DNA from 2 places in the Streptomyces sp. NPDC052773 genome. Region 2 is predicted to be linked to the other one. Evidence: riboswitches for the same ligand, from Rfam matches in the RefSeq annotation. Region 2 holds a riboswitch; the other holds the start of a gene.

Region 1 (15,581 bases), on a different contig from region 2:
ACGCCCGCGCCCTCCGGCCACCCCCTCGCAACCCCGGCAACCCCGGCAACCCCGGCAACCCCGGCAACCCCGGCCACCCCGGCCACCCCGGCGACCCCCGCGCCCCCTGCGGCAGCCCCCCGTCGCTTCCCCGGCCGCCCCGGGCAGATCGCGCACGGCCCGCGCGGTCACCCGCAGGTGGCCCTCACCTTCCACGGCGGCGGCGACCCGGCCACCGCCCGCGCGCTCCTCGCCGAGGCGGAGCGGCGCGGCGCCCGGGTCACCGTGCTCGCCGTCGGGAGCTGGCTGGACGCGCACCCGGAGCTGGCCCGCCGCATCCTCGACGGCGGCCACGAACTCGGCAACCACACCCAGCGGCACCTGGACGTCAACGCCCTGCCGGAGGCGCAGGCGCACGCCGAGATCGCCGACTGCGCGCACCGCCTGAAGCGGCTCACCGGCTCGATCGGCAGCTGGTTCCGCCCCTCCCGCGCCACCCGGGCCTCCCCCCTGGTCGAACGCCTCGCCCACCGCGCGGGCTACCCGCACGTGCTGTCGTACGACGTCGACTCCCTCGACTTCACCGAGCCCGGCGCCCCCGCCGTCACCCGCGCGGTCCTCGACCAGGTCCGCCCCGGATCGATCGTGAGCCTGCACTTCGGATACGCCGACACGATCGCCGCCCTCCCCGCCGTACTGGAAGAACTCGACCGCCGCGGCCTCACCGCGGTGACCGCCACGGAGTTGATCCGCTGATGCCACGCACCCTCGTCACCCGCGCCCTGATCGCCGGCGCCGCACTCGTCGCCCTCGCCGCCTGCGGCACCGAGGCCGAGGACACCGCCCAGCCCACCCGCCCCACGAAGGCCGAGGTGTCCGCCCCGCCGAAGGGGCCGCAGATCAACGGACTCCCGGGGATGCCCCCGGTGCTCGACCCGAAGGACGTCTACGCCGCCGACCGCCCCAACAAGCTCTCGCCGGTGGTGAAGGACTTCCCGTCCCGGGTCTACGTCCCCAACACCGAGTCCGACACGGTCTCCGTCATCGACCCGAAGACGTACGAGATCATCGACACCATCCCCGTCGGCCGGCAGCCGCAGCACGTCGTGCCGTCCTGGGACATGAAGACGCTGTGGGTCAACAACAACCGCGGCCACACCCTCACCCCCATCGACCCGAGGACCGGCAAGGCGGGCAAGCCCGTCGAGGTGCACGACCCGTACAACCTGTACTTCACGCCCAACGGCAAGTACGCCGTCGTGATGGCCTCCCTCGACCGCGAACTCGTCTTCCGCGACCCGCACACCATGAAGCGGATCAAGACCGAGCCGGTCAGCTGCTACGGCGTCAACCACGCCGACTTCTCCCTCGACGGCCGCTACTTCATCGTCTCCTGCGAGTTCAGCGGCGAGCTGCTGAAGGTCGACACCGAGAAGATGAAGGTGGTCGGCCAGCAGAAGCTGCCCTTCGAGGGCGCCATGCCACAGGACGTGAAGATCTCCCCGGACGGCGAGACGTTCTACATCGCCGACATGATGGCCGACGGCATGTGGGTCCTGGACGGCGACACCTTCGGCGAGCCGAAGCTGCTGCCCACCGGCGAGGGCTGCCACGGCCTGTACGTCAGCCGCGACTCCCGCGAGATGTACGTCTCCAACCGGGGCGAGGGCTCCGTCTCCGTCTTCGACTTCACCCAGAACAAGGTCACCAAGAAGTGGCACCTGCCCGACGGCGGCAGCCCCGACATGGGCGGCGTCTCCGCCGACGGCAAGGTGCTGTGGCTGTCCGGGCGCTACGACGCCGAGGTGTACGCCATCGACACCCGCACTGGCTCCCAGCTCGCCCGCATCCCCGTCGGCAGCGGCCCGCACGGCCTCGCCGTCTACCCCCAGCCGGGCCGCTACTCGCTCGGCCACACCGGCATCTTCCGCTGACGCCCTACCCGGGGTGGGCGCGGCGCAGCAGCGCCTCCGCGCCCACCTGCCGGTATCCGGCCGCCTGGAACGCCCGGACGCTGCGGGCGTTCCCCGGCGAGATCTGCGCCCACAGCGGCTCCCCCGCGAGGTGCCGGGCCGCCGACGCCAGCGCCCGGCCCAGCCCCCGGTGCCGTACCCCCTCGTCCACCTCGACGGACACCTCCAGCCGCCCCGCGACCCCGCGCCCCATCACCAGGACCGCGCCTTCGGCCGCCCAGGCGCGCACCCCGTCGCGGCGTGTGCGGGCGTAGGCGACGCGCGGGTGACCGGAGTCGATCTCCTTCAGCGCGAGCGACGCTTCGCCCGGCAGCGGGGTGCCGACCAGGACCGCGTCGATGGTCTCCGTCGTCCGCCCGGTGCGCTCCAGGAAGGCCGTCAGGAAGCGTGGGTGCAGCGTCGCCGCGAGGGCGTCGCAGTCCAGGGCGGCCAGCGTGTCGTACACCCACCGCGGGTCCTCGTCCGTGAAGACCACCGAGTGCGCGGTGAACGCCATCACGCCCGCGTCCCGGCCGCAGTGCTGCGGCACCACGGTCGTCCCGCCGTCCGCCGGAGGGAAGACGCCCCGCGCCGCCGCGTCGAGAATGTCCCGCAGGGTCTGTCCCACGCCGGCTCCTTGAGTCTCCACCCACTGGAAGGCCCAGACTCGCAGACATGAGCGATCACGGCACCGGACTCCTCACCATCGGCGAGCTGGCCCGGGCCACCGGACTGACCGTGCGCACCATCCGCTACTGGTCCGACGAGGGCGTCCTGACCCCGGTGACCCGGTCGGCGGGCGGCTACCGGCTGTACGACACCGGGTCCGCCGCCCGCCTGGAACTGATCCGCACCCTGCGCGAACTGGGCCTCGGCCTGGCCGACGTGCGCCGGGTGCTGGCCGGGGAGCGGACGGTCGCGGAGGTCGCGGCGGCGCATGTGGCGGCCCTGGACGCGCAGATCAGGTCGCTGAAGGTGATCCGCGCGGTGCTGTCGACCGTGGCGCGACGTGGTTCCACAGCGGAGGAGACGACCCTGATGAACAAGCTGGCACGGCTGTCGGCGGCGGAACGGCAGCGGATCATGCGGGAGTTCGTGGAGGAGGCGCTGCACGGGCTCGACAACGTCGACCCGGACATCCGGGAGCGCATCCGGCAGACCTCCGTCGACCTCACCGACGATCCGACCCCCGAGCAGGTCGATGCCTGGGTGGAACTGGCCGAGATGCTCCAGGACCCGGACTTCCGGGCGCAGATGCGGCGGGCCGTGGAGTTCAACGCGGCCGACCGGGACCCGGACGCGCCGCCCGGCCGTTCCCTGTGGTTCGCCAAGCGCCTGGTGGAGCTGGTGGGGCCGGCCCGGCAGCGCGGGGTCACCCCCGAGGCGCCCGAGGCCGAGGAGGTGCTGCGGGAACTGTTCGGCGACGCCGACCGCGGCGCCGTCCTCGCCCGCATGACGGCCGGCTTCGACGACCGTGTCGCCCGCTACCGGGAACTGCTGGCCGTGGTCAACCGGCAGCCCGCGCCACCGCACACCGAGGACTTCGCCTGGGTGGTCGCCGCACTGCGCGCGAGAGCGGGCAGTTAATCTGACCTGCGTCAGTGCGACAGCACCACATAGCAAAGTAGGACGAAGAGGGGCGGATCGGTGGCCGACATCGAGGAAGCACGCAAGCAGTTCGAGCGGATCGACACGGACGGGGACGGCCAGATCACCGCAGCCGAGTTCAAGGCCGCCCTGGCCCAGGGCGGCGACTGGAACGTCACGGAGGCGGTCGCCGAGGCGATCATCGCCAGCCGCGACCTCAACGGCGACAAGCTGCTGTCGTTCGACGAGTTCTGGGCACACCTGAACAAGTGACGCACCGGAACACGTGACGCGCCGAAGCGCGTGACGCATGCCGCGAGGGCGCCCGTATCCCGCACAGGGATGCGGGCGCCTGCGCTTGTGCCCGGAATAGCGCCGGCCGACGCAGGGTTGTCGTCCCTCGCAACGGCACGCCAGGAACGACGACTTGGAAAGGGCCGGCCATGAAGATCGGCATCATCGGCGCGGGGAACATCGGCGGCAACCTCACCCGGCGGCTCACCGCCCTCGGGCACGACGTCTCGGTCGCCAACTCCCGCGGCCCGCACACTCTCACCGCGCTCGCCGAGGAGACCGGGGCGACGCCGGTGCGGGTGGAGGAGGCGGCGCGCGGCGCCGGGATCGTCGTCGTCACCATCCCGCTGAAGGCGGTGCCGGACCTGCCGTCCGGCCTGTTCGACGAGGCGGCCGACGACGTCGCCGTCATCGACACCGGCAACTACTACCCGCGCGAGCGCGACGGGCGGATCGCTGGGATCGAGGACGAGGGGCTGACCGAGAGCCGCTGGACGGAACGCCGGTTGGGGCACCCGGTGATCAAGGCCTTCAACGGCACGTACGCCCGGGACATCCTCGACCGCCCGCGCCCGGCCGGCGACCCGGACCGGCTGGCGCTGCCGGTCGCGGGCGACGACGAGGCGGCCAAGCGGAAGGTGCGGGCACTGATAGAGGAGCTCGGCTTCGACACGGTCGACGCGGGCGGCATCGACGAGTCCTGGCGCCAGCAGCCCGGCACCCCGGTGTACGGGCTGCGGGGCGGCGTCGAGGCGGTGCGCAAGGCACTGGCGGAGGCCTCGCCGGAACGGACGCCGGAGTTCCGGGGCTGACTCAGACGATCGTCAGCGGCGTGTGCGGTCCGTCCGGCAGCTCGACGCGCACCGGGTCGCCGGGCCGCACCACACCGCCGGTGAGCACGACGCTCATGATCCCGGACTTGAACCGCACCGCGCCGCCGGCGTCCCGTCCGACGACCTGCTTCATCAGTCCCTTGCGGAATCCGTCGATCTGCGCGCACGGGTTGCGCAGCCCGGTCACCTCGACGACGGCCTCGTCGCCGAGGTGCAGCCGGGTGCCCGTCGGCAGGTTCAGCAGATCGATCCCGCGCGTGGTCACGTTCTCTCCGAGCTGCCCGGCGGCGACCTCGAAACCGGCGGCGCGGACCTCGTCGAACAGTTCCTCGTGCATCAGGTGGACCTGCCGCAGATTCGGCTGCGCCGGGTCCTTCGCCATCCGGAACCGGTGCCTCACCGTCGCTCCGGCGTGCACATCGCCCTCGACACCGAGGCCCGCGACGAGCGTGACGCTCTCACGGTTCGGCTTGGAGAAGGAGTACGTCCCGTTGCTGCTGACCGCAGTGATCGTCCCGCTCACGGGCTCACCCTACCGGGGGTCAGCACTCGATGATGTTGACCGCCAGCCCGCCCCGGGCCGTCTCCTTGTACTTGACCGACATGTCCGCGCCGGTGTCCTTCATCGTCTTGATGACCTTGTCCAGGGACACCTTGTGGGAGCCGTCGCCGCGCATAGCCATCCGCGCCGCCGTGACCGCCTTCACCGCGGCCATGCCGTTGCGCTCGATGCACGGGATCTGGACCAGGCCGCCGACCGGGTCGCAGGTGAGGCCCAGGTTGTGCTCCATGCCGATCTCGGCCGCGTTCTCCACCTGCTCGGGGGAGCCGCCCAGGACCTCCGCGAGGGCGCCGGCCGCCATGGAGCAGGCCGAGCCCACCTCGCCCTGGCAGCCGACCTCGGCGCCGGAGATGGAGGCGTTCTCCTTGAAGAGCATGCCGATGGCTCCGGCGGCGAGCAGGAAGCGGACCACGCCGTCCTCGTCGGCGCCGGGCACGAAGTTGATGTAGTAGTGCAGCACCGCGGGGATGATCCCGGCCGCGCCGTTCGTCGGGGCGGTCACCACGCGCCCGCCGGCCGCATTCTCCTCGTTCACGGCCATCGCGTAGAGGGTGATCCACTCCATCGCCAGGGCCTGCGGGTCGCCCTCGGAGCGCAGCTTGCGCGCCGTCGTCGCCGCCCGGCGCTTGACGCGCAGCCCGCCCGGCAGGATGCCCTCGCGGGACATGCCGCGCTCCACGCACTCCCGCATGACCCGCCAGATCTCCAGCAGGCCCGCGCGGATCTCGTCCTCGGTGCGCCAGGCCCGCTCGTTCTCCAGCATCAGCGCGGAGATCGACAGGCCGGTCTCCTTGGTCAGGCGCAGCAGCTCGTCGCCCGTGCGGAAGGGGTACTTCAGGACCGTGTCGTCGAGCTTGATCCGGTCCGCGCCGACCGCGTCCTCGTCGACGACGAAACCGCCGCCCACCGAGTAGTACGTCTTGGTCAGCAGCTCGGCGCCGTCGGCGTCGTACGCCCACAGCGTCATGCCGTTGGCGTGGTAGGGGAGGGTCTTGCGGCGGTGCAGGACCAGGTCGTCGTCGAAGGAGAACGGGATCTCGCGCTCGCCGAGGAGGCGGATCCGGCCCGAATCCTTGATCGTCTCCACCCGCTCGTCGGCGGTCTCCACGTCGACCGTGCGCGGCGAGTCGCCCTCCAGGCCGAGCAGCACCGCCTTGGGCGTGCCGTGGCCGTGGCCGGTGGCGCCCAGCGAGCCGTACAGCTCGGTGCGGACGGTGGCGACCGAGTCCAGCAGGCCCTCGTTGCGCAGCCGGCGGGCGAACATGCGCGCCGCGCGCATCGGGCCGACCGTGTGGGAGCTGGAGGGGCCGATGCCGATCGAGAACAGGTCGAAGACCGAGATGGCCACGTCAGACTCCTCAATGCGGGTGGTGGCGGGGCACCCGGTGGGGTGCCCCGCACGGGGTGGTGCTTACTTGCCGACGCTCGGGTAGAGCGGGTGCTTGTCCGCCAGGGCGGTGACCCTGGACTTCAGTGCCGCCACGTCGCAGGACGGCTTGAGCGCTTCCGCGATCACGTCCGCGACCTCGCGGAAGTCCTCGGCCGTGAAGCCGCGGGTGGCGAGCGCGGGCGTACCGATGCGCAGGCCGGAGGTCACCATCGGCGGACGCGGGTCGTTGGGGACCGCGTTGCGGTTGACGGTGATGCCGACCTCGTGGAGACGGTCCTCGGCCTGCTGCCCGTCCAGCTCCGAGTCGCGCAGGTCGACCAGGACGAGGTGGACGTCGGTGCCGCCGGTGAGGACGTTGATCCCGGCCTCGCGGGCGTCCGGGGCGGTCAGCCGCTCGGCGAGGATCCGCGCGCCTTCCACTGTACGGTGCTGGCGCTCCTTGAAGTCCTCCGAGGCGGCGATCTTGAAGGAGACCGCCTTGGCCGCGATCACGTGCTCCAGGGGGCCGCCCTGGAAGCCCGGGAAGACGGCGGAGTTCAGCTTCTTCGCGAAGTCCTTGCCGCGGGCGAGGATGATGCCGCCGCGCGGGCCGCCCAGCGTCTTGTGCGTGGTGGACGTCACGACATCGGCGTACGGCACCGGGTTCTCGTGCAGCCCCGCGGCGACCAGACCCGCGAAGTGCGCCATGTCGACCCAGAGGTACGCCTCGACCTCGTCGGCGATCCGGCGGAACTCGCCGAAGTCCAGCTGGCGCGGGTACGCCGACCAGCCCGCGATGATCACCTTCGGGCGGTGCTCCTTGGCGAGCCGCTCGACCTCGGCCATGTCGACCAGGCCGTTGTCGTCCACGTGGTAGGCGACCACGTTGAACTGCTTGCCGGAGAAGTTCAGCCGCATCCCGTGGGTGAGGTGACCGCCGTGCGCCAGGTCCAGGCCCAGGATGGTGTCGCCGGGCTGGGCCAGGGCGAACAGCGCGGCCTGGTTGGCGGAGGCGCCCGAGTGCGGCTGCACGTTGGCGTACTCCGCGCCGAACAGCTCCTTGACCCGGTCGATGGCGATCTGCTCGGTGACGTCGACGTGCTCGCAGCCGCCGTAGTAGCGGCGGCCCGGGTAGCCCTCGGCGTACTTGTTGGTCAGGACCGAGCCCTGGGCCTCCATGACCGCCAGCGGGGCGAAGTTCTCGGAGGCGATCATCTCCAGGGTGGACTGCTGGCGGCGCAGCTCGGCGTCGACGGCGGCGGCGACGTCCGGGTCGAGCTCGTGCAGGGGCGTGTTCAGGACGGACATACGTCTACGACTCCTCAGCCGGCGATGAAGGCGGTGTACTCGTCGGCGGAGAGCAGCTCGGCCGGCTCCTCCGCGACGCGTACCTTGAACAGCCAGCCGCCCTCGAAGGGGGCGGAGTTCACCAGCGACGGGTCGTTGACGACGTCCTCGTTGACCTCGGTGACCTCGCCGGACACCGGGGAGTACAGGTCGCTGACCGACTTGGTCGACTCCAGCTCGCCGCAGGTCTCGCCCGCGGACACCGTGTCACCGACCTCCGGGAGCTGAACGAAGACGACATCGCCGAGCGCGTTGGCCGCGTGCTCCGTGATGCCGACCGTCGCGACGCCGTCCTCGGCGGCCGACAGCCACTCGTGCTCCTTGCTGTAGCGCAGCTGCTGGGGGTTGCTCATGGCCTGAATTCTCCTGTACGCGGGGGAGTGCTGGTGAATGGGGGACTGCCGGAACCGTGCGTGAGCAGCGCGAATGTGCGCGGTGTCACGTACGGACCGCGCTCGGTGGCTACTTCTGACGCTTGTAGAAGGGGAGCGCGACGACCTCGTACGGCTCGTGACTGCCCCTGATGTCCACGCCGACGCCGGGGGTGCCCGGAGCGGCGTGCGCGGCGTCCACGTAGGCCATGGCGATCGGCTTGCCCAGCGTCGGGGAGGGCGCGCCGGAGGTGACCTCGCCGATGACCTCGCCGTCCGCGACGACCGCGTACCCGGCGCGCGGGACGCGGCGGCCCTCGGCGATCAGCCCGACGAGCACGCGCGGCGGGTTCTGCTCGGCGCGCGCGGCGGCCTGGGTGAGCGCCTCGCGGCCCACGAAGTCGCCCTCCTTGTCGAACTTGACCACCCGGCCGAGCCCGGCGTCGAACGGGGTCAGCGAGGTCGACAGCTCGTGCCCGTACAGCGGCATGCCCGCCTCCAGGCGCAGGGTGTCCCGGCAGGACAGGCCGCACGGCACCAGCCCGGCGCCCTCGCCCGCCTTGGTCAGCGCCTGCCACAGCTCCACGGCGTGCTCCGGCTTCACGAACAGCTCGAAGCCGTCCTCGCCGGTGTAACCGGTGCGGGCGATCAGCGCGGGGACGCCGGCGACGGTGCCGGGCAGGCCGGCGTAGTACTTCAGCCCGTCGAGGTCGGCGTCGGTGAGGCTCTTGACGATCTCCGGGGACGCCGGGCCCTGCACGGCGATCAGCGCGTACGCGTCGCGGTCGTCGCGGACCTCGGCGTCGAAGCCTGCGGAGCGCTCGGTGAGCGCGTCGAGCACGACCTGGGCGTTGGAGGCGTTGGCGACGACCATGTACTCGGTCTCGGCCAGGCGGTAGACGATCAGGTCGTCGAGGATGCCGCCGTCCTCCTGGCAGATCATGGTGTAGCGGGCGCGGCCCACGCCGACGGAGGCGATGTTGCCGACGAGGGCGTAGTTCAGCAGCGCGGCGGCCTGGGGGCCGGTCACGGTGATCTCGCCCATGTGGGAGAGGTCGAAGAGGCCGGCCCTGGTGCGCACGGCGTTGTGCTCGTCGCGCTCCGAGCCGTAGCGCAGCGGCATGTCCCAGCCGGCGAAGTCGGTCATCGTCGCGCCCAGCGAGCGATGCACGGCATCGAGCGCGGTGTGACGCTTCTGCGAGGGTTCGGTACTGCTCATCGGTCGGTCGTCTCCCAGGGCATGAACGCATGCGGGCGAGGAAAGGTCCTCCCCATCTGTCATCGGAACCTGAGAGGTTCGCCACGACCGCCAGTGGGACGATCACGGCTTGCACCTTGGGTGGGGCCGGGTCTCCTCGTCGAGGACAGGAGCGGCCCGCTTTTCAGATGTGCCTCGCCCGCGCGGTAACGGGGCCTGAGAGATTCAAGGGAGGGACTTGCTCCTTCGGCGCCCCGGCGACACGGTGGCCGGGGACTCTCCCGCGCGGATTCAAACGGCCGGTATGCAGTTGGCGCGCACATCATTGCACGCCGCGCCGGATCGTGGCAGACCACATCTGTAACCGGGCTGTGGCGGTACGAGAACGAAAACACACGACATCGCGGATTACCTTCTCTTTACACTCGACGGGCATGGGAACACGTGAACCGCCCCAGGGAGGACGATCACGGTGAACAGGACCACGGCGTACGCGACCACCACCGGCATCGCGGTGCCCACCCAGCCGGGCGTCCCGGTGAAGCAGGCCTGCCCCCCGCTGCCCTCCCCCGTCGTCCGCGACCTGCGCGAGCGCGGCGGACGCAGCCCGCACGCGCTGCTCTTCGGACCCCAGGACCTGGCGGTGGTCACGGGGCTGCCCGGCAGCGGCAAGTCGACCCTGATGCGCCGCACGGTGCGCGACGCCCGGCGCGTCGACTCCCAGGACACCCGCGACCGCTGGGACCGCCGGATGCCGTCCTGGCTGCCGTACGCGGTCTACCGCCCCCTGGTCCGCCTCGCGCACTACGCCGGCCTGCGCCGCGCCCTGCGCACCGGCGAGGGCGTCGTCGTCCACGACTGCGGCACCCAGGCGTGGGTGCGGCGCTGGCTGACCCGCGAGGCCCGCCGCCGTGGCGGCACCCTCCACCTCCTGCTCCTCGACGTCACCCCCGAACAGGCCCTCGCCGGCCAGCGCGCCCGCGGCCGCGGCGTCTCGCGCTACGCCTTCCTCCGCCACCGCGCCGCCGCGACCCGCCTCCTCCGCGCCATCGAGCAGGGCAACCTCCCCCGCGGCTGCACCTCCGCCATCCTCCTGGACCGCGACGCCGCGAACACCCTCCACCGCATCGGCTTCACGGGCTGACCCGGGACGGGGCCGCGCCCACGCCCCCGGTCGCCCGTTAGCCTGGGCGGGCACAGGGAGTGCAGTGGTTGTGAAGCAGGCGGTAGACAGATGGACTTCCCGGCGGGTTTTTCCGCGGACTTCCCGGCGCAGGCGCACCCGCAGCCGCACGGTGGCTGGCCCGGCAACGAGTTGGAGGAGGTGCTGTCCGCGTCCCTCGGGGCGGGCCCCTCGGCCGGCGGGCGGATCGTCGAGGTGCTCGGCCGCAGCTTCGTGTGGGTGCCGCTGCCCAACGGCGGCGGGCCGGACAGCGGCTCGCTCGATCTGCCGGCCATGGAGATCGACGGTCAGGCCTACGTCCCGGTGTTCAGCTCGGAGGAGCAGCTCCGCCAGGTCGCCGGCGCCCACATGGCGTACACCATCGCCCCGGCCGTGGAGTTCGCGCGCGGACTGCCGCCGCAGGCCGGTATCGCCCTGAACCCCGGCGGCGTGGTCGGCGTCCCGCTGCCGCCGCCCGCCGTCGCCGAGCTGTGCCGGGCCGGCCGCACCCCCCTCGACGGGCCCGCGAGCGGCGGCCGGGTCCGTCTCTTCGAGCCGGACTGGCAGGACGACCCGGTCGACTTCCTCTCCGCCGCCTCCGAGGAGTTCGAGGGAATCGGCGTGGTGCTGACGGCCCGCCGCTGCCTCGCGGCCGTCGAGACCGCCGACCCCGTGATGTTCGTGGGCGTCGAGCTCGCGCAGTGGGAGGGCGACGCCCGCGTCCAGCCCCTGGACGCCCTCGGCCGCGCCCTCGCCAAGGTCCCCGTGAAGTGGCCCGTCAACCTCGTCCTCCTGGACGTGGCGGAGGACCCGGTCGGCCGCTGGATGCGCGAGAAGGTGCGTCCCTTCTACACGCGCGCCCACTGAACCCGTGCCCGCGCGACGCACCGGTCCCGGAGCCGGTGAGCACCCTTAAGCTAGGGTCACGGCTCGAACGAGGGCGCTGTACGAAGGGGCGGTAAACAGTGAGCGTGAGCGGCACCGCCGCGGCCGGCCAGGTCGAGCACATGCTGCGCCAGGTCACCCCCGGCCGCTACGACGCCTACGAGGCCCTGCTGCGCGCCCTCGCCACCCCCTCCTCCGGCCAGGTCTGGATGCTGCTGTGGCACGGTCAGGCCGGCAGCCCCGACGCCCAGTACGGCACCATGGAGGTCGACGGCTACGGCTACGCGCCCTGCGTCACCTCCGCCCAGGAGCTGTCCGCCAGCGGCTGGAACCGGAGCTACGAAGTCGTCGACGGCGTCGACGTGGCCCGCACCCTCTACCCCGAGCGCTACGGCCTCTGGCTGAACCCGCACGCCCCCGGCGGCGGCGTCGGCATCCCGTGGCTCGATCTGCGCCGTATCGCCACCGGCCTGGACCGCCAGCCCGCCGGCCCGCTGCGGCTCGCCGAGCCGACCATCGAGATCCCCGCGTTCTACGCCCTGCTGACCCAGAACGCCCACCGCACCCCCGCCGTCCGCTCACTGCGCCGCGCCTGGGTGCAGCCCGCGCTCGGCGCACCGTACCTCGCCATCGGGCTGGACGTGTACGACACCTCCCCGGCCGCCGTCGACTCGGTGCGCGCGATGATGCAGCAGTCCATCGGCGCCGTACCGGACGGCCTGCCGGTGTCGACGGTCGCGATGTCCGACACCTACGACCCGGTCGCGATGTGGCTGCGCGCCCACGCCCGCCCGTTCTACGACCGCGAGGCCCACGCCGCCCCGGCGCAGCCGCCCGCGCAGGCACCGGCGGCCGGTTACGGCTACCCGCCGGTGCCGCCCGTCCAGGGCCGCTACTGACGCGCCCGCGGGCCCCGTCCGCATCCCGGTCAGGTCCGGACCTCAACCACCTCTGCGCGCGTAGACGTGGGGCAGAAACAACCGTTCTGTCCTGATTGCCCCAACTCGCCCCTGTCCGGCCCGCGTTACACACCGTTCGGATAACGGAACCCGGCAGACAGCATCACGGTTACGCATCCATTCACCGTCAAGTCTGGCAACAGATCGCCAAAGCGTTGAAGACTCCCGCTCCAGGGGTGTTCGCCCGGGTGTTCGCCCCCTGTGTACGACGGACTGATCACGCCGCTACAGCGGCAAGTGCGGGCCGGCTACCGCCGGTTGAGAGGGGTCCCTGCCAGATGACGGCACCATTGCACGAGCCGACCGCGGAAGCGGCTCCGAGTGCGGCCGAGGAAGCGGCGCTGGCCGGCGGCGAGGCGAAGGCCGTACAGGGACGTTCCCTGGGACGGATCGCCTGGGAACGGCTGAAGCGCGACAAACTGGCCCTCGCGGGCGGCATCGTGGTGCTGTTCCTGATCCTGGTCGCGGTGCTCGCGCCGGTGATCACCGGACTCGCGGGACAGGACCCCGAGGCCCACCACGAGGACCTCATCGACCCGCTGTTCGGCACGCCCATCGGCTCGTTCGGCGGCATCAGCGGCGAGCACTGGCTCGGCGTGGAGCCGGTCAACGGCCGCGACATCTTCGCCCGGATCGTCTACGGCGCCCAGATCTCGCTGCTCGTCGGCTTCCTGTCGGCGATCGTCGCCGTCGTCATCGGCACCGTTCTCGGCATCCTCGCCGGCTTCTTCGGCGGCTGGGTCGACACCGTCATCAGCCGGGTCATGGACGGCCTGCTGGCCTTCCCCCAGCTGCTGTTCATCATCGCGCTGGTCTCGGTGATGCCGAGCGAGATGCTGGGACTGACCGGCACCGGCGTGCGCCTGTTCGTGATGATCCTGGTCATCGGCTTCTTCGGCTGGCCCTACATCGGACGCGTGGTGCGCGGCCAGACGCTGTCGCTGCGCGAGCGCGAGTACGTCGAGGCGGCCCGCTCGCTGGGCGCCGGGCGGTTCTACATCCTCTTCAAGGAGCTGCTGCCCAACCTGGTCGCGCCGATCATCGTGTACACGACGATGATGATTCCCACCAACATCCTCACCGAGGCGGCACTCAGCTTCCTGGGCGTCGGCGTCAAGCCGCCGACGCCGTCCTGGGGGCAGATGCTCTCGAACGCGATCGACTACTACGACTCGGACCCCATGTACATGGTGATCCCGGGCGTGGCGATCTTCATCACCGTTCTGGCCTTCAACCTCTTCGGCGACGGCGTCCGCGACGCGCTCGACCCGAAGGGCTCGCGCTGAACTGCCGTACCGCAAGCGACCCGTGGCGCAAGGCACGGGGTCTCTCATCAATTCCGGAGGATCCGAGATCGTGACTACCCAACGCACCTCAGGGCGGCGCAAGCAGGCCATGGCCGCTGCCGCGGTGGTCGCCGCGCTGCTGACCACGGCGGCGTGCGGCGGCGGTGGCAAGGACAGCAACAACGGGTCGAAGAACGGCGCGGCCGGCTTCAACGCGGCGAACAACAAGGTCGCCCAGGCCGACCTCGCGAAGAAGGGCGGCACCCTGAAGTTCGCCGCCCCGCAGGACGCCGACTCGTGGGACACCACCCGCGGCTACTACGGCTTCATGTGGAACTTCGCGCGCTACTACAGCCGCCAGCTCGTCACGAACAAGACGGAGCCGGGCAAGGCCGGCACCGAGCTGACCCCGGACCTCGCCACCGGTCTCGCCAAGATCAGCGACGACGGCAAGACCTACACGTACACCCTGCGTGACGGCATCACCTGGGAGGACGGCAAGCCGATCACCTCCAAGGACATCAAGTACGGCATCGAGCGCGTCTGGGCGCAGGACGTGCTGTCCGGCGGCCCGACGTACCTCAAGGAGGTGCTCGACCCCAAGGGCGAGTACCCGGGTCCGTACAAGGACAAGTCCAAGGACAAGCTCGGCCTGAAGGCCATCGAGACGCCGGACGACAAGACCATCGTCTTCAAGCTGCCCGAGGCGAACTCGGACTTCGAGGAGATGCTGGCCCTCATCTCGGCCTCCCCGGTCCGCCAGGACAAGGACACCAAGTCCAAGTACGCGCTGCGGCCGTTCTCCTCCGGCCCGTACAAGTTCGAGTCCTACAGCCCGGGCAAGGACCTCACGCTGGTCCGCAACACCGAGTGGAAGCAGTCCTCGGACCCGATCCGCAAGGCGTACCCGGACAAGATCACGGTCAAGTTCTTCTCGAACGCCAACGACCTGGACGCCCGTCTGATCGCCGGTGACTACGACCTGGACCTGGCCCAGACCAGCCTCTCCCCGCAGGGCCGCGCCACCGCCCTGAAGGAGCACAAGGACAACCTGGACAACCCGGTCTCCGGCTACATCCGTTACGCGGCCCTCGCGCAGAACGTGAAGCCGTTCGACAACATCCACTGCCGCAAGGCGGTGCTCTACGGCGCCGACCACGTCTCCCTGCAGACCGCGCGCGGCGGCCCCGTCGCCGGCGGCGACATCGGCACCAACATGCTGCCTCCGGGCATCCCGGGCGGCGAGGGCCAGAAGTACGACCCGTACGGCATGGCCGGTGAGAACAAGAAGGGCAACGCCGCCAAGGCCAAGGAAGAGCTGAAGGCCTGCGGCAAGCCGAACGGCTTCAAGACCAAGATCGCGGTCCGCAACAACAAGCCCGCCGAGGTCGCCACCGCCGAGTCGCTCCAGGCCTCGCTGAAGAAGGTCGGCATCGACGTCGAGATCGACCAGTACGACGGTGCCCAGAACTCCAGCGTCGTCGGCAGCCCCTCGAACGTGAAGAAGAAGGGCTACGGCATCATCATCATGGGCTGGGGCGCGGACTTCCCGTCCGTCCAGGGCTTCGGCCTGCCGCTCTGGCACAGCAAGTACATCCTCGAGAGCGCCAACAACAACTACGCGCTGATCGAGGACAAGGAGATCGACGGCCTCTTCGCCGACTACACGAAGACGCTGGACGAGGCCGAGAAGGTCGAGATCGCCACGCAGATCAACCACAAGGTGATGGACGGCGCGTACTACCTGCCCTTCGTCTTCGAGCGGTTCCTGAACTGGCGCTCGGACCGGCTGGCGAA
Region 2 (15,581 bases):
GACCGCCGACGCCTCCGGGTCCCCGAAGCTCTCCGGCACGGTCACCGTCTTCGCCGCCGCCTCCCTCGAGGAGAGCTTCGAGAAGCTGGGCGAGGAGTTCGAGCAGCGGCACCCCGGCACCGAGGTCACCTTCAGCTTCGGCGGCAGCGACAGCCTCGCCGCGGGCATCACCAACGGCGCGCCCGCCGACGTATTCGCCGCCGCGAGCCCGAAGACCATGGCCCTCGTGACGAACCGGGACGGTACGGACGGCAAGCCGGTCACCTTCGTCCGCAACCAGCTCCAGATCGCCACCCTGCCGGGCAACCCCGACAGGATCTCCTCGCTCGAGGACCTCGCAAAGTCCGGTGTGAAGGTCGTGCTGTGCGACAAGGAGGTGCCCTGCGGGGCAGCCACACAGAAGGCCCTCGACGCCGCCGGACTCGACCTCGAGCCCGCCTCCTACGAGCAGGACGTCAAGGGCGCCCTGACCAAGGTGGAGCTGAAGGAGGCCGACGCGGCCGTCGTGTACCGGACGGACGTCCGGGCCGCGGGTGACAAGGTGGACGGCGTGGACTTCCCCGAGTCGGCCGACGCCGTCAACGACTACCCGATCGCCCTGTTGGAGGACGCGCCGAACCGCACGGCCGCCAGGGCGTTCATCGCGCTGGTGCGGTCCCCCGAGGGCCAGAAGGTGCTGACCGAGGCCGGGTTCCTCAAGCCATGAGCGCCCGGAGCCTGACGGGCGGACCGCCGCGCAAACGGCCCAGGGGTTCCCTCGCCGTGCCCCTGCCGCTGCTGCTGCCCGCCCTGCTCGGCCTGGCGTTCCTGCTGGTCCCGCTGCTCGCCCTGCTCGTGCGCACCCCCTGGGGCAGTCTGCCGGACCAGCTGACCAGCCCGGGGGTGTGGGAGGCGCTGCGGCTGTCCCTGATCTGCGCCACGGCCGCGACCGCGCTCAGCCTGGTCCTCGGGGTGCCGCTGGCGTGGCTGCTGGCCCGCACGGAGTTCCCCGGCCGCGGCCTGGTCCGTGCCCTGGTGACCCTGCCGCTGGTGCTGCCGCCCGTGGTGGGCGGTGTCGCGCTGCTGCTCGCGCTCGGCCGCAACGGCGTCGTCGGACGGTGGCTGGACGCGTGGTTCGGCATCACGCTGCCGTTCACCACGGCGGGCGTCGTCCTCGCGGAGACGTTCGTCGCCATGCCGTTCCTGGTCATCAGCGTGGAGGGCACCCTGCGCGCCGCCGACCGGCGCTACGAGGAGGCCGCCACCACCCTGGGCGCCTCCCGGTTCACCGCCTTCCGCCGGGTCACCCTGCCCCTGATCGCCCCCGGCGTCGCGGCGGGCGCCGTCCTCGCCTGGGCTCGCGCCCTCGGCGAGTTCGGCGCGACGATCACCTTCGCGGGCAACTTCCCCGGCCGCACCCAGACCATGCCGCTCGCCGTCTACCTGGCCCTCCAGAACGACCCCGCCGCCGCGATCGCCCTCAGCCTGGTCCTCCTGGCCGTGTCCATCGCGGTCCTGGCGGGCCTGCGGGACCGCTGGATGAGAGCCACATGACAGAGAACCACGCACCGAGGGACAGCACCCCGGGCGAAGCCCCCGCCGCGCCCGCGGGCCCCGCGGGCCCCGAAGTTCCCGCAGCCCCCGCAGCCCCCGCAGCCCCCGCACAGAGCAACGGCCTGGACGCCCGCCTGATCGTCGACCGCGGCACCTTCCGCCTGGACGTCGCCCTCTCCGCCGCCCCCGGCGACGTCGTAGCCCTCCTCGGCCCGAACGGCGCCGGCAAGACCACCGCGCTGCGCGCCCTCGCCGGGCTGACCCCGCTCACCGGCGGTCACCTCCGTCTGGACGGCGTCGCCCTGGACCGTACGCCGCCCGAGTCCCGCCCGGTCGGCGTCGTCTTCCAGGACTACCTGCTCTTCCCGCATCTGACGGCCCTGGACAACGTGGCGTTCGGCCCGCGCTGCCAGGGCGCGACGAAGGCGGAGGCCCGCGCCCAGGCCGCCGCCTGGCTGGACCGCATGGGCCTCGCCGAACACGCGGGTGCCAAGCCGCGCCGTCTCTCCGGCGGCCAGGCCCAGCGCGTGGCCCTCGCCCGCGCCCTGGCCACCCGGCCCCGGCTGCTGCTCCTGGACGAGCCGCTGGCCGCCCTGGACGCCCGTACCCGCCTCGAGGTGCGGGCGCGGCTCCGCCACCACCTGGCCGATTTCGAGGCGGTCGCCGTCCTGGTCACCCATGACCCGCTGGACGCCATGGTGCTGGCCGACCGGCTGGTGGTCGTCGAGCACGGCCGGATCGTCCAGGAGGGCACCCCGGCCGAGATCGCCCGCCGCCCGCGCACCGACTACGTCGCCCAGCTGGTCGGCCTGAACCTCTACAAGGGCACCGCCGACGGCCACACCGTCCGCCTCGACGCGGGCCCCGCCATCACCACCACCGAAGACCTCACCGGCCCGGTCTTCGTCGCCTTCCCCCCGGGAGCGGTCACCCTCTACCGGGAGCGCCCCACGGGCTCCAGCGCCCGCAATCTCTGGCGCTGCGAGGTCACCGGTCTGGAGACGCACGGCGACCAGATCCGCGCCGCCCTCACCGGCGAGCTGCCCCTGGTCGCCGACCTCACCACGGTCGCCGCCGCCGAGCTGGACCTCCACCCGGGCGCCGAGGTGTGGGCCACCGTCAAGGCCGCCCAGACGCACGCCTACCCCGCCTGAGAGCCTCCGGAGGCCGCCCGGGAACGCGGAAGGGCCCCGCCCCGGCCGTCCGGACCGAAGCGGGGCCCCACACTCACGAGATCAGTCCTCGTACGCGTCCAGCGGCGGGCACGAGCACACCAGGTTCCGGTCACCGAACGCCTGGTCGATCCGGCGCACCGGCGGCCAGTACTTGTCGGCGACGGAGACACCGCCCGGGAAGACGGCCTCCTCGCGGCTGTACGCGTGCTCCCACTTACCGCCGACCGCGCCCGCGGTGTGCGGCGCGTTGCGCAGCGGGTTGTCGTCGGCGGGCCACTCGCCCGTGCCGACCTTCTCGATCTCCGCGCGGATGGCGATCATCGCGTCGCAGAACCGGTCCAGCTCGGTCAGGTCCTCGGACTCGGTCGGCTCGATCATCAACGTGCCGGCCACCGGGAAGGACATCGTCGGCGCGTGGAAGCCGTAGTCGATGAGCCGCTTGGCGACGTCGTCGACGCTCACGCCGGTCGCCTTGGTGATCGGACGCAGGTCGATGATGCACTCGTGCGCGACCAGGCCGCCGGGGCCGGTGTACAGCACCGGGTAGTGCGGCTCGAGGCGCTTGGCGATGTAGTTGGCGCTGAGCACGGCCACCTGCGTGGCCCGCTTCAGGCCCTCGCCGCCCATCAGGCGGACGTACGCCCAGGAGATCGGCAGGATGCCCGCGGAGCCCCACGGCGCGGCCGAGATCGGGCCGACGCCCGTCTCCGGGCCGGCGGCCGGCTGGAGCGGGTGGTTCGGCAGGTACGGCGCCAGGTGCTCGCGTACGGCCACCGGGCCGACGCCGGGACCGCCGCCGCCGTGCGGGATGCAGAACGTCTTGTGCAGGTTCAGGTGCGACACGTCGCCGCCGAAGTGACCCGGCTTGGCGAGGCCGACCAGCGCGTTCAGGTTGGCGCCGTCGACGTACACCTGGCCGCCGGCCTCGTGGACCCGCGCGCAGATGTCGGAGACGTGCTCCTCGAACACACCGTGCGTCGACGGGTACGTGATCATCAGCACCGCCAGCTCGTCGCGGTACTGCTCGATCTTGGCCCGCAGGTCCTCGACGTCGATCTCGCCGTCCTCGGCGGTCTTGACGACGACGACCTTCATCCCGGCCATGACCGCGCTCGCGGCGTTGGTGCCGTGCGCGGAGGACGGGATGAGGCACACGGTGCGCTGCTCGTCGCCGTTGGCCCGGTGGTAGCCGCGTACGGCGAGCAGACCGGCCAGCTCGCCCTGCGAACCGGCGTTCGGCTGGAGCGACACCTTGTCGTAGCCGGTGACCTCGGCGAGACGTTCCTCCAGCTCGCGGATGAGCGTGAGGTAGCCCTCCGCCTGCTCGGCGGGCGCGAACGGGTGCAGCTGCCCGAACTCCGGCCAGGTGACCGGCTCCATCTCCGTGGTCGCGTTGAGCTTCATGGTGCAGGAGCCCAGCGGGATCATGCCGCGGTCCAGCGCGTAGTCGCGGTCGGCGAGCCGGCGCAGGTAGCGCAGCATCGCGGTCTCGGAGCGGTGCTGGTGGAAGACCGGGTGGGTGAGGAAGTCGTCGCTGCGCAGCAGCGCGCCCGGCAGGGCGTCCTCGGTGGCCGCGTCCAGCGCCTCGATGTCGCCCTCGACACCGAAGGCGCTCCACACGGCGCCCAGCTGGGCGCGGGTGGTGGTCTCGTCGCAGGCGATCGACACCCGGTCGGCGTCGACGAGGCGCAGGTTGACGCCGTTCTCGCGGGCGGCGGCCACGACCTCGGCGGCCCGGCCCGGCACCCGCGCGGTGACGGTGTCGAAGAAGGAGCCGTGGACGACCTCGACCCCGCCGTCGCGCAGGCCCGCGGCCAGCAGCGACGCGTAGCGGTGGGTGCGCCGCGCGATGCCCTTCAGGCCGTCCGGGCCGTGGTAGACGGCGTACATCCCGGCCATCACGGCGAGCAGCACCTGCGCGGTGCAGATGTTGCTGGTCGCCTTCTCGCGGCGGATGTGCTGCTCACGGGTCTGCAGCGCGAGGCGGTACGCCCTGTTGCCGTCGGCGTCCACAGACACGCCCACCAGCCGCCCGGGCAGGCTGCGCGCCATCTTCTCCTGGACCGCCATGTAACCGGCGTGCGGACCGCCGAAGCCCATCGGCACACCGAACCGCTGAGTGGTGCCCACGGCGATGTCCGCGCCCAGCTCACCGGGCGACTTCAGCAGCGTCAGCGCGAGCAGGTCGGCGGCGACGGTGACCAGCGCGCCCCGCTCGTGCGCCTGGTCGATGACCGGCTTGATGTCCCGTACGGCACCGGAGGCGCCGGGGTACTGGACGAGGACGCCGTTGATCTCCCGCCCGTCCAGCTCGGCCGGGATTCCCTCGGAGAGGTCCGCGACGACGACCTCGACGCCGGTCGGCTCGGCGCGCGTCTGGATCACCGCGATGGTCTGCGGCAGCGCGTCCGCGTCGACCAGGAACAGGCCCTTCTTGTTCTTGCCCATGCGCCGGGAGAGCGCCATCGCCTCGGCGGCGGCCGTGCCCTCGTCGAGCAGCGAGGCGCCGGAGGTCGGCAGGCCGGTGAGGTCGGCGACCATGGTCTGGAAGTTCAGCAGCGCCTCGAGCCGCCCCTGGGAGATCTCCGGCTGGTACGGCGTGTAGGCCGTGTACCAGGCGGGGTTCTCCATGACGTTGCGCAGGATGACGGGCGGCGTGAAGGTGCCGTAGTACCCCAGGCCGATCATGGAGTCGAGGACCTGGTTGCGGTCGGCGAGCGCGCGCAGCTCGGCCAGCACCTCGGCCTCGGAGCGCGCACCCGGCAGGTCCAGGGCGTCGGCGTTCTTGATCACATCCGGGACCGCGGCGGCGGTGAGCTCGTCCAGCGAGCCGTAGCCGACCTGCGCGAGCATCTTCGCCCGAGCCTCCTGGTCGGGCCCGATGTGGCGCTGCTCGAACGGAATGCCCTGCTCGAGCTCGGAGAGCGGAATGCGATGGGCGGTCATTGCGGAGGCCTCCTGGTCTGACGCGACCTGCGAGGGGCACCACGGCGCGGGTGCCCGGACGGCCTCCCCCTCTGTCATCTCAACCTGAGAGCTTCACCGGATCGCCCGAGGGGATCCGGCTTTCACCGTCGGTGAGAGCGGAAGCCGTCGACACCCGCTCTGCTTTCCAGAGTGACCTCGTCCGTGCGGTACGTGGGCCTGAGAGATTCCGGGGAGGATTTGCTCCTTCGGCGCCTCCGGGTGATCCGGAGGACTCTCCCGCACGGGGTCAGCAGCCGTTGTCAGCGTACCAGCGAGGGCAACGCCCAGGCGTTCGAGTGGCCGCGTTCCCCAAAGTGCTCTTTCGTAGTGCTATCGAATGAGTTGCGACCACGTGGAGGGCCCGTGCAGACCGATATCGATCCGCGCAACCTGATCGGCCGCAAGGCGTTCGACCGCAACGGCACCAAGATCGGCACCATCGACGAGGTCTACCTCGACGACGCGACCGGCGTCCCGGAGTGGGCGGCCATACGGACCGGGCTGTTCAGCAGGGACGCCTTCGTCCCCCTCGAACCCAGCGAGCTGATCGAGGGCAGCCTCCACGTGCCCTTCGACCGCGCCCTGATCAAGGACGCGCCCGACTTCGGCGTGGGCCGCCATCTCTCCCCCGAGCAGGAACTCCAGCTCTACCACCACTACGGTCTCGACATCGCGGCCCCTCCAGCGCTCCCGGACCACGACTTCGGCAAGCTGGCGGGCACGGACGAGACCTGAAGACCCCGGGGTGAGCGACCGCGGCGGGGCCGAGCCGGGCACCCACCGGCTTCACCCACCGAGCCCGCTCGCCCACACAGCCCCAGCCGCTCACCCCGGGCCCATCCCCCCCGGCCCCCGGCCCTCACGGCCTCCGGGGGCGCTGCGCCGACGCAGCCCCTACGCCACTCGACCGCTCCCCCGGGCGCCACCGACGACTCACCCAGGCGCCGCCGACCACTCCCCGGGCGCCGCCGACCACTCACCCGGGCACCGCTCGTCGAGCCCCGTCCCCCAAGGCTCCGGATCCCCCGTCTCCCTCGTCGCCCCCCGGTCTTCGCGCAACCAGCGGCAACGGCTCGGCCGGCTCCAGCGCCGGATCGTCGATCCGGAACGTCCGCACCCGTCCCGGCTCCGAGTCCGGTGTCTCGAACCGCACGGTCACCCTCCCCAGCCCACTGCCCTGCACCCATCCGTGTCCGAACTCGGCGTGCCGCACGTCGTGCCCCGCAGGCCACCGCCGCTCGGTCTGCTCGGCCTCGGCCGGCGCCCGCTCCTCGGCCCCCTCCTCCACGGGCCCGTCCTCCCGCTCCCCCGCCGCCTGGGCGAACAGATCCTCCTGCGTGAAGTCCGCGAGACCGCTGACACCGACCCCCAGCAGCCGTACGCCGCCCGTGGTGTCCACGGACTCCAGCAGCCGCGCCGCGGCCTCCCGCACCACCGCCGGGTCGTCCGTGGGCCCGCGCAGCGTCTCGGACCGGGTCAGCGTGGAGAAGTCGTACCGCCGCACCTTCAGCACGATGGTCCGCCCCGACAGCCCCGCGCCCCGCAGCCTGCGCACACACCGGTCCGCCAGCCGCCGCACCTCCATCCCCACCCGGAGCCGGTCGTGGATGTCCACGTCGTAGGTGTCCTCGACCGACACCGACTTGGTCTCCCGCTCCGCCACCACCGGCCGGTCGTCGCGCGCCAGCGCCATCGCGTAGAGCGCGTGCCCGTGCGCCTTGCCCAGCAGCCGCACCAGCTCGTCCTCCCCTGCCTCGGCCAGCTCACCGACCGTGGTGATACCGGCCCGCCGCAGATGGTCGCCCGTCGCCGGCCCCACCCCCGGCAGCGTCCGCACCGACATCGGCTCGAGCAGCGCCCGCTCCGTCCCCGGCGGGATCAGCACCAGACCGTCGGGCTTGGCCTGCTCGGAGGCGATCTTCGCGAGCATCTTGGAGGCGGCCAGCCCCACCGACCCGGTCAGACCGGTGACCTCCCGGATGTCCGCGCGCAGCTTCACCCCGGCCAGCCGCGCCGACTCCTCGTCCCACGCCGCGCCCCCGGCCTCCAGATCGACGAACGCCTCGTCCAGGCTCAACGGCTCCACCAGCGGCGACAGCGACCGCAGCAGTCCCATGACCTGCTCGCTGATCGACCGGTAGAACTCGAAGCGCGGCACGAGATAGGCCGCGTTCGGCGCCAGCCGCCGCGCCTGCGCCATCGGCATCGCCGAGTGCACCCCGAAGACCCGCGCCTCGTACGAGGCCGTTGCCACCACCCCGCGCGGCCCCAGCCCGCCCACGATGACGGCCTTCCCGCGCAGGCTCGGCTTCGACGCCTGTTCCACCGAGGCGAAGAAGGCGTCCATGTCGAGATGCAGGATCGTCGGCGCGGTTCTCACATCTCCGATGCTGCACCACACCACTGACAATGCGGCCGCGACCGCCACCGATCACGCGGGGACCGCTCGGATCGGCTTCGCGACCGTTTCAGGCCGCGCATTCAGACCGCGTGTTCCGGCCTCGCGTTCAGACCGCCTGTTCCGACCGCGCGCTCAGACCGCTTGTTCCGGCCGCGCGTTCAGACCGCGCGGTTGCGCCGCCGCGCCAGCTCGTCGGCCGGATTGTGCCCGACCAGCGTCTCCCCCGTGTCGATGCGCTCACCGTGCAGCTGGGACAGCGCGTTCTCGACGTCCCGCCACACCACGCCGACCGCGATCCCGAAGATGCCCTGACCGCCCTGGAGCAGCGCGTGGACCTCGTCGGGCGAGGTGCACTCGTACACCGTCGCGCCGTCGCTCATCAGCGTCATCCGCTCGAGATCACGGAAACCGCGTTCCCTGAGATGCTGAACGGCGGTGCGGATGTTCTGCAGCGACACCCCGGTGTCGAGGAACCGCTTGACGATCTTCAGGACGACGACGTCCCGGAAGCTGTACAACCGCTGCGTCCCCGACCCGTAGGCGGGCCGCACGCTCGGCTCGACCAGGCCCGTACGCGCCCAGTAGTCCAGTTGCCGGTAGGTGATGCCCGCCGCCGCACAGGCCGTCGGACCTCGGTAGCCGACCTCCTCGGTCGCATCGGACGCCGCCCCTCCGCCGCCGGGTACAGCCACCGGCCGCGGCGCAGCGTGACCGGCCGCCCGCCCAAGCGGGTACGGACCGCTCTCCCCCGGACTGCGTCCGGGGGCACCCCCAGCCGTACCGTCGCCGCTGCTTCTCACGCCGACCTCCGTCCTTGACCTGCCTTCTCGACGGTAGGCAGTCACCAAGGGTGCGTCAACGATCGCCACACTCGGCACGCCGAGTGATAATCACCCTAAGAGTGGTTTCCCGTGCCCCACCGCGGGGAAAGGCTAGCCGAATGCTCTCGGCGAGAGCCGCAGGACGCTCTCACGCGCCGTCGGCACATGCCCGCGGCGCGCTCTCACGGGACGCGGTCCGACCGCCCTGTGGCCTGCCGGACCGCCCCGTCTCACTGGCTGCTGGTGCCGAAGTCCTCGGGCGAGATCTGGTCGAGGAACTCGCGGAACTTCTCCACCTCGTCCTCCTGCTCGTCCGGAATCGCGATACCGGCGTCGTCGAGCACCCCGTCACTGCCGTAGATCGGAGTTCCGGTGCGCAGGGCCAGCGCTATGGCATCGGAAGGACGGGCGCTCACCTCGACCCCGCTGGCGAAGACCAGCTCCGCGTAGAAGACGCCTTCACGCAGATCCGTGATGCGTACTTCGGTGAGCTCCTGGCCGACGGCCTCCAGCACGTCCTTGAACAGGTCGTGGGTCAGCGGTCGCGCGGGGGCCATGCCCTGCTGGGCGAAGGCGATCGCCGTCGCCTCCCCCGGCCCGATCCAGATGGGGAGGTAGCGGTCGCCTCCCACTTCACGCAGGAGCACGATCGGTTGGTTGGAGGGCATCTCGACCCGGACACCTACGACATCGAGCTCGTTCACACAGCAACCCTAGGCCGTGCTCGGGATGTTTGGGTAGTCGGGCCGGCATCAGGCGCCCGATCCGGCCGCCCGCATCCCCTCGGACCTGCCCCGCGGCCCAACCGAATCGCGGCTTCGGACCTGCCCTGCGATCAACCGCATCGCGGCCCCAACCCCCGCACCGCGGCTCGGCGAGCCCGGCTCAGGGCAGCCGCACTCCGAGCGCGGTCTGCACGAGCGCCGCGTGCAGCTTCACCGCGAGCCCCGCCAGCTCCTTGGTCCGGGCCTCGGCGAGCGCTCTGGTCTGCGGGTTGCGGTGTCGTTTCAGCGGAGCCACGACCTGGTCCACCAGCCCGGCCTCCCGGTCGGCGGCGGCCTTCATCGACCGCAGATGCCGCGGCTCGATCCCGAATCGCCCCAGTTCGGCGACCAGCGTCGCCACGGTGACGCTCTCCGCGTCGTACACGCCGTCCGCCACCGCGGTGACCAGCCCGTACGCCTCCCACTCGGCGAGCTGGCGCTCGTCGATCCCGGCGGCGGCCAGCAGCTCGTCGCGCCCGATCCGGGCGGCCGTCGGCCCCTCGGCCGACTCGGGCACGGCCTCGCCGTCGCGCTGCCGGCCGAGCGTGGGCAGCCGCACGTCCTCGCCCCGCTCCATCGCGTCCAGGTGCTCGCGGATCACCTTCAGGGGCAGATAGTGGTCCCGCTGCATCCTCAGGACATGGCCGAGACGCTCGACGTCACCGGCACTGAACTTGCGATACCCCGAGGGGGTCCGCTGCGGCTCGATCAGCCCTTCCGACTCCAGGAAACGGATCTTGGAGATCGTGACTTCGGGAAACTCCTCGCGCAGCACGTTCAGCACCGTGCCGATGCTCATCAGCCCACTGTCCGCGGCGGCGGTACCACTACCGGCACCGCCGCTCGGTGATTGAAGCATGGACCTTCCCTGGGGTTCCCCCCGGACTGCGTCTGGGGGAGGGTCAGATGGCCTGCCGGCTGGCGTAGAAGACCAGTCGGTACTTGCCGATCTGCACCTCGTCGCCGTTCGACAGCGCGACCTGGTCGATCCGCTCACGGTTGACGTACGTGCCGTTCAGACTGCCGACGTCGGCCACCGTGAACGAGCCGTCCGGGCTGCGCCGGAACTCCACGTGCCGCCGGGAGACGGTGACGTCGTCCAGGAAGATGTCGCTCTGCGGATGACGTCCCGCCGTGGTCAGGTCGCTGTCGAGCAGGAAGCGGCTGCCCGAGTTCGGCCCGCGCCGCACCACCAGGAGTGCGGAGCCCAGCGGCAGCGCGTCGACGGCGGCCTGCGCCTCCGGGGAGAGCGTCGGCATCGGCGTCTGACCGGTGGCCTCCGCGTCGTAGGCCTCGAGACCGCTGATGGAGATCGTGGAGGTCGTCTCCGACGAACGCTCCGCCCCCGCCCGCAGCGGCGCGCCGCAGTGGGAACAGAAACGGCTGCTCTCCGCGTTGCGGTTACCGCACCTCGTACACACCAGGACCGACATGGACGGATCCTCCTGCCGCGGCTGCCCCGCCGGGGCATTGGACGCGTACGGACCAGAGGAGAACCCTCCACCCGTACTTGAGGTTGACGGTTGCCCGAAACCTATGCCGCCGGACTGGGCAGGGTCAACAGACGGCGCGCCCTGACCTCCCGGAATGTCACCGCCCGGACCAGCCACCTGGTCCCGGAACAGCGGGCGCTGGCCCTCCGCGTCAGGCTGCGCGCGATGGCGAGCGGTCGCGTTGCTGTCGCGGCCCTCTCGTGCGCTCTTGCCGAACAACTTCGCAAACAACTTCACGGGCGATTCCCCTTGACCGAAACAGACCCGCCCGTGGGGCAGGACGAACCCTGATTGCACACACTGGTCGAGCCGGACATCCTCACAACGTCCGTGTCCACCAGACAGTTTCCACCACGCACCACCCAATCGGTGCGCCGACCCCCCGCAACCTCATGCCCTCGCCGGACGTCAGCCATGCACCGCCGGTTCACTGGGAGGACGACCGAGCGTAGTCAGGTCGCTCCGCGGGCCGCAAGGCATCCACGATGATCTTGTCGGACCGCTCGACGGTCACGGTGGCCTGCTCCTTCTCAAGCGTCTGCACCACGCCTCCAGGGATGTTCAGCGCCGGTTCGAGGTCCTGCGGCTTGCCGATGACCTTGAAACGATAGGGCGCGTTGATCTTGTTCCCGTCGACGCTCACGCTTTTGCCGGAATCCGTGAGGTACGTCCCGGCGACCACCCGCACACCGTTCACCTGGATCGCCTCGGCGCCCGCCGCGCGCAGCTCCTGGATCGCGTCGAGCAGCATGTCCGCCTCGACCGTCCCCTTCGTGTCCACGATCGTCATGGTGATGCCGGGGCCCTCCGCGGCCACCGTGCCCGCGAGGACGCCGAGTTGTCTCTCCTTCTCGATCGTCTGCCGACGGGCCTCCTCGGCCTGGTTCGAGCTGTTCTCCAGCTCGTCCCGCTGCTCCTCGAGACCCTGCTTCTCGTCTTCAAGACGCTGTGTGCGGTCGTCGAGTTCATCGAGGATGCGCACCAGATCCTCCTGCCGCGCCCCGCGCAGCGCGCTGTCGCCGTCGCTGTTGGAGGCGACCTGCACGGCCAGCCCGAAGCCCAGCCCGAACAGCAGCAGCGCGACGATGAGTTGGGCACGGGTTACCCGCGGCGGCCACAGCCCCTTCACCAGCCGCTGCCGACCGGTCAGCACCGGCCCGCCCGTCTCCTCGGGCTCGGCCGCCCGCGGCGCCGGCGCCGGCACCTCCTCCGGCAGCTCCCTGCGCAGCCGGTTCTCGCCCGTCTCGTCCTGATCGCTCATCGGCCTCACGCCCGGAACACGTGCCGGCGGATCGCCGCGGCGTTGGAGAAGATCCGGATCCCGAGCACGACCACGACACCGGTGGACAGCTGCGCCCCCACACCCAACTTGTCGCCCAGGAACACGATCAGCGCGGCGACGACCACGTTCGACAGGAACGACACCACGAAGACCTTGTCGTCGAAGATGCCGTCGAGCATGGCCCGCAGACCACCGAAGACGGCGTCGAGTGCCGCCACGACGGCGATCGGCAGATACGGCTCGACGACCGCCGGAACCTCGGGCCGGACCAACAGGCCGGCCACGACTCCCACGACGAGGCCCAGTACGGCGATCACGATGTGCCTTTCTCAGTTCTCGGCTGTGCTGACTCGGTTCTCGGCTGCGCGGTGCGCACGGTCACGCTCGGCGCGGCCGGAAGCCGGAGATCGTCCTCCACGGAGATACCGGTCCGGATGCCGAAGTTCTCCTGCAAGGCATGCAGGTACAGCCCGTCCGCGCTGTTCTGGAACCGGGTGCTCAGCTGCTTCCCGTCCCCCACCGCCAGCACCGTGTACGGCGGCACCAGCGGCCGGTTGTCGACCAGTATGGCGTCGCCCGCGGCCCTGATCGCCGACAGGGCGGTCAGCCGCTGCCCGTTGATCGACACGGCCTCGGCGCCCGACTCCCACAGCCCGTTGACCACCCGCTGCATGTCCCGGTCGCGCACCCGTCCGGTGTCGGAGAAACCGGACGTCCCGCGCGGGTTCCCGTCACCGTCGGAGCCCGAGTCCTTGGCGTCGTTCACCACGAGCTTCACACCCGGTCCGTGCACCTCGGTGGCGCCCGACAGGATGCCGATCAGCTCGCCCTGACCGCCCCCGCCGCTGTGCTTGAGCGCGGCGCGCCGGCGCGCGTCGACCTCGTCGCGCAGCTTGTCGACGGCGTCCTCCAGCTCGTCGGCCGCGTCACTCTCCCGGTCGATACGGTCGATCAGCTCCTCGCGCTCCTTCGCCACGGCGGGAGCCGCCACCCGGGCCTGCGCGGCCCCGACGGTCACCACCAGGGCGGCCAGGACCAGCCCTGCGGCGAGTCCCAGCCGGGCCCGAAGCGTCTTGGGCATGCCCCCGTCACCCGCGGCCCGCTTGCGCGCCGCCGCCTCGGCGTACCCGTCGTCGAGGCTGTGATCCATGACGTTGGTGAGCAGCGACATGGACGCGTCCGGACGCGAGGGCGGGCGCGTCGACGTGCTCCGAACGGGGGGCTGCTGCGACATGCCGCACATCGTCGCACGTCGCGCCCGGTACCTCCGAATGGCCCCACCGGCGTGCCGGACAGGCCCCCTTGAGGGACACTTGTCCGGCACGCGCGCGTGCGGGGCGTTTTACCGCCCGGCGCTCTCCACGACCGCCGACCACTCGTCGAGCAGGGCCTGCGCGGACGCGTCGTCCGGCCCCTCGGCCCACAGATGCGTGACCGCCTCCGCCGGGTCGGGCAGGACCATCACCCAGCGCCCGTCGGCCTCCACCACGCGGACGCCGTCGGTGGTGTCCACGAAGCGGTCTCCGGCCGCCTCGACGACCCGCCGCATGACCAGGCCCTTGACGGCCCACGGAGTCGCCAGATCCCGCTTGAGGACGTGCGCCCGCGGAATCCGCGCGTCGATCTGGCTCAGCGTGAGCTGCGTCCGCGCCACCAGCCCGATGAGCCGTACGAAGGCCGCCGTGCCGTCGAAGACACTGCTGAACTCCGGAACGATGAAGCCGCCCTTGCCGTCGCCACCGAAGATCGTCGACTCCTCGGCCCCGACCCGCGTCAGATCGTCCGGCGAGGTCGTCGTCCACTCGACCTGCGTGCCGTGGTAGGCGGCCACCTGCTCCGCGATTCTCGTGGTGGTCACGGGCAGAGCCACCCGCCCGCTGCGCCGCTCCGCGGCCACCAGGTCGAGCATCACCAGCAGCGCCCGGTCGTCCTCGACGATGCGGCCCTTCTCGTCGACCAGCGACAGCCGCTCGCCGACGGGGTCGAACCGCACCCCGAACGCCGCCCGCGCGGACGCGACGATCTCCCCCAGCCGCACCAGCCCCTTGCGCCGCGTCTCCGCCGACTCGGTCGGCCTGGACTCGTCCAGACCCGGGTTGATCGTCAGGGAGTCCACCCCGAGCTTGCCCAGCAGGCTCGGCAGGACCAGCCCCGCGCTGCCGTTCGACGCGTCGACCACGACCTTCAGCCCGGACTCGGCGATCCCCGTCGTGTCGACGTTCCGCAGCAGCGACCCGGTGTACGAGTCGAACACACTCGCCGGGAAGTGCAGATCCCCGATCTCACCCGGGAACGCCCGCCGGTACTCCTGGCGCGCGAACACCCGGTCGAGCTTGCGCTGGCTGGCCTGCGAGAGATCCGCGCCCTGCCCGTCGAAGAACATGATGTCGACGGAGTCCGGCACCCCAGGCGTGGTCCGGATCATGATGCCGCCGGCACTCCCCCGCGCCGTCTGCTGCCGCGCCACCGGCAGCGGTACGTTCTCCAGGTCCCGTACGTCGATGGCGCTGGCCTGGAGCGCGGAGATCACCGCTCGCTTCAGCGCGCGGGCGCCTCGGGAGTGGTCGCGGGCCGTGGTGACGGTCGCGCCCTTCTTCAGCGTGGTGGCGTAGGCGCCGGCCAGCCGCACCGCCAGCTCCGGCGTGATCTCGACGTTCAGGATGCCGGAGACACCACGGGCACCGAAGAGGTGCGCCTGGCCCCTCGACTCCCAGATGACCGAGGTGTTGACGAAGGCACCGGCCTCGATCGTCTTGAACGGGTAGACCCGCACGTTGCCCTGCACGATCGATTCTTCACCGATCAGGCACTCGTCACCGATGACGGCGCCGTCCTCGATGCGGGCGGCGCGCATGATATCGGTGTTCTTGCCAACCACGCATCCGCGCAGGTTGCTGTGCGGTCCGACGTACACGTTGTCGTGCACCACGGCCTTGTGCAGGAACGCGCCGCTCTTGACGACGACGTTCGAGCCGACGACGGTGTGCTCCCGGATCTCTGCGCCGGCCTCCACCTTGGCGTAGTCGCCGATGTAGAGCGGTCCGCGCAGAACGGCGTCGGGATGCACCTCGGCGCCCTCGGCCACCCAGACACCCGGGGAGATCTCGAAGCCGTCGATCTCGACGTCGACCTTGCCCTCCAGGAC

The links. A riboswitch is a leader RNA that binds a small molecule or an ion and turns the genes downstream of it on or off. The one in region 2 is predicted to bind glycine.
Region 1: it holds a riboswitch for glycine, as region 2 does, so the genes downstream of both, gcvT (glycine cleavage system aminomethyltransferase GcvT) here and gcvP (aminomethyl-transferring glycine dehydrogenase) in region 2, are expected to answer to the same signal.

What each region holds. Positions count from the first base shown of each region.
Region 1 covers NZ_JBITZX010000009.1:293,259-308,839, reverse strand. Annotated here, with positions in the region: gene ACIG0D_RS21985 (polysaccharide deacetylase family protein) at 1-735, shown strand, start outside; gene ACIG0D_RS21980 (YncE family protein) at 735-1,913, shown strand; gene ACIG0D_RS21975 (GNAT family N-acetyltransferase) at 1,918-2,559, opposite strand; gene ACIG0D_RS21970 (MerR family transcriptional regulator) at 2,607-3,518, shown strand; gene ACIG0D_RS21965 (EF-hand domain-containing protein) at 3,579-3,791, shown strand; gene ACIG0D_RS21960 (NADPH-dependent F420 reductase) at 3,962-4,624, shown strand; gene ACIG0D_RS21955 (MOSC domain-containing protein) at 4,626-5,168, opposite strand; gene ACIG0D_RS21950 (L-serine ammonia-lyase) at 5,188-6,555, opposite strand; gene glyA (serine hydroxymethyltransferase) at 6,619-7,884, opposite strand; gene gcvH (glycine cleavage system protein GcvH) at 7,899-8,276, opposite strand; gene gcvT (glycine cleavage system aminomethyltransferase GcvT) at 8,386-9,513, opposite strand; glycine riboswitch at 9,687-9,786, opposite strand; gene ACIG0D_RS21930 (AAA family ATPase) at 9,965-10,636, shown strand; gene ACIG0D_RS21925 (enhanced serine sensitivity protein SseB) at 10,727-11,521, shown strand; gene ACIG0D_RS21920 (enhanced serine sensitivity protein SseB C-terminal domain-containing protein) at 11,620-12,438, shown strand; gene ACIG0D_RS21915 (ABC transporter permease) at 12,777-13,784, shown strand; gene ACIG0D_RS21910 (ABC transporter substrate-binding protein) at 13,855-15,581, shown strand, end outside.
Region 2 covers NZ_JBITZX010000008.1:340,984-356,564, forward strand. Annotated here, with positions in the region: gene modA (molybdate ABC transporter substrate-binding protein) at 1-706, shown strand, start outside; gene modB (molybdate ABC transporter permease subunit) at 703-1,533, shown strand; gene ACIG0D_RS20595 (ABC transporter ATP-binding protein) at 1,530-2,687, shown strand; gene gcvP (aminomethyl-transferring glycine dehydrogenase) at 2,769-5,654, opposite strand; glycine riboswitch at 5,831-5,925, opposite strand; gene ACIG0D_RS20605 (PRC-barrel domain-containing protein) at 6,039-6,410, shown strand; gene ACIG0D_RS20610 (DNA polymerase IV) at 6,652-8,055, opposite strand; gene ACIG0D_RS20615 (MerR family transcriptional regulator) at 8,235-8,876, opposite strand; gene ACIG0D_RS20620 (bifunctional nuclease family protein) at 9,128-9,601, opposite strand; gene ACIG0D_RS20625 (MerR family transcriptional regulator) at 9,783-10,520, opposite strand; gene ACIG0D_RS20630 (FHA domain-containing protein) at 10,564-11,520, opposite strand; gene ACIG0D_RS20635 (DUF881 domain-containing protein) at 11,582-12,415, opposite strand; gene ACIG0D_RS20640 (small basic family protein) at 12,421-12,753, opposite strand; gene ACIG0D_RS20645 (DUF881 domain-containing protein) at 12,750-13,679, opposite strand; gene ACIG0D_RS20650 (sugar phosphate nucleotidyltransferase) at 13,779-15,581, opposite strand, start outside.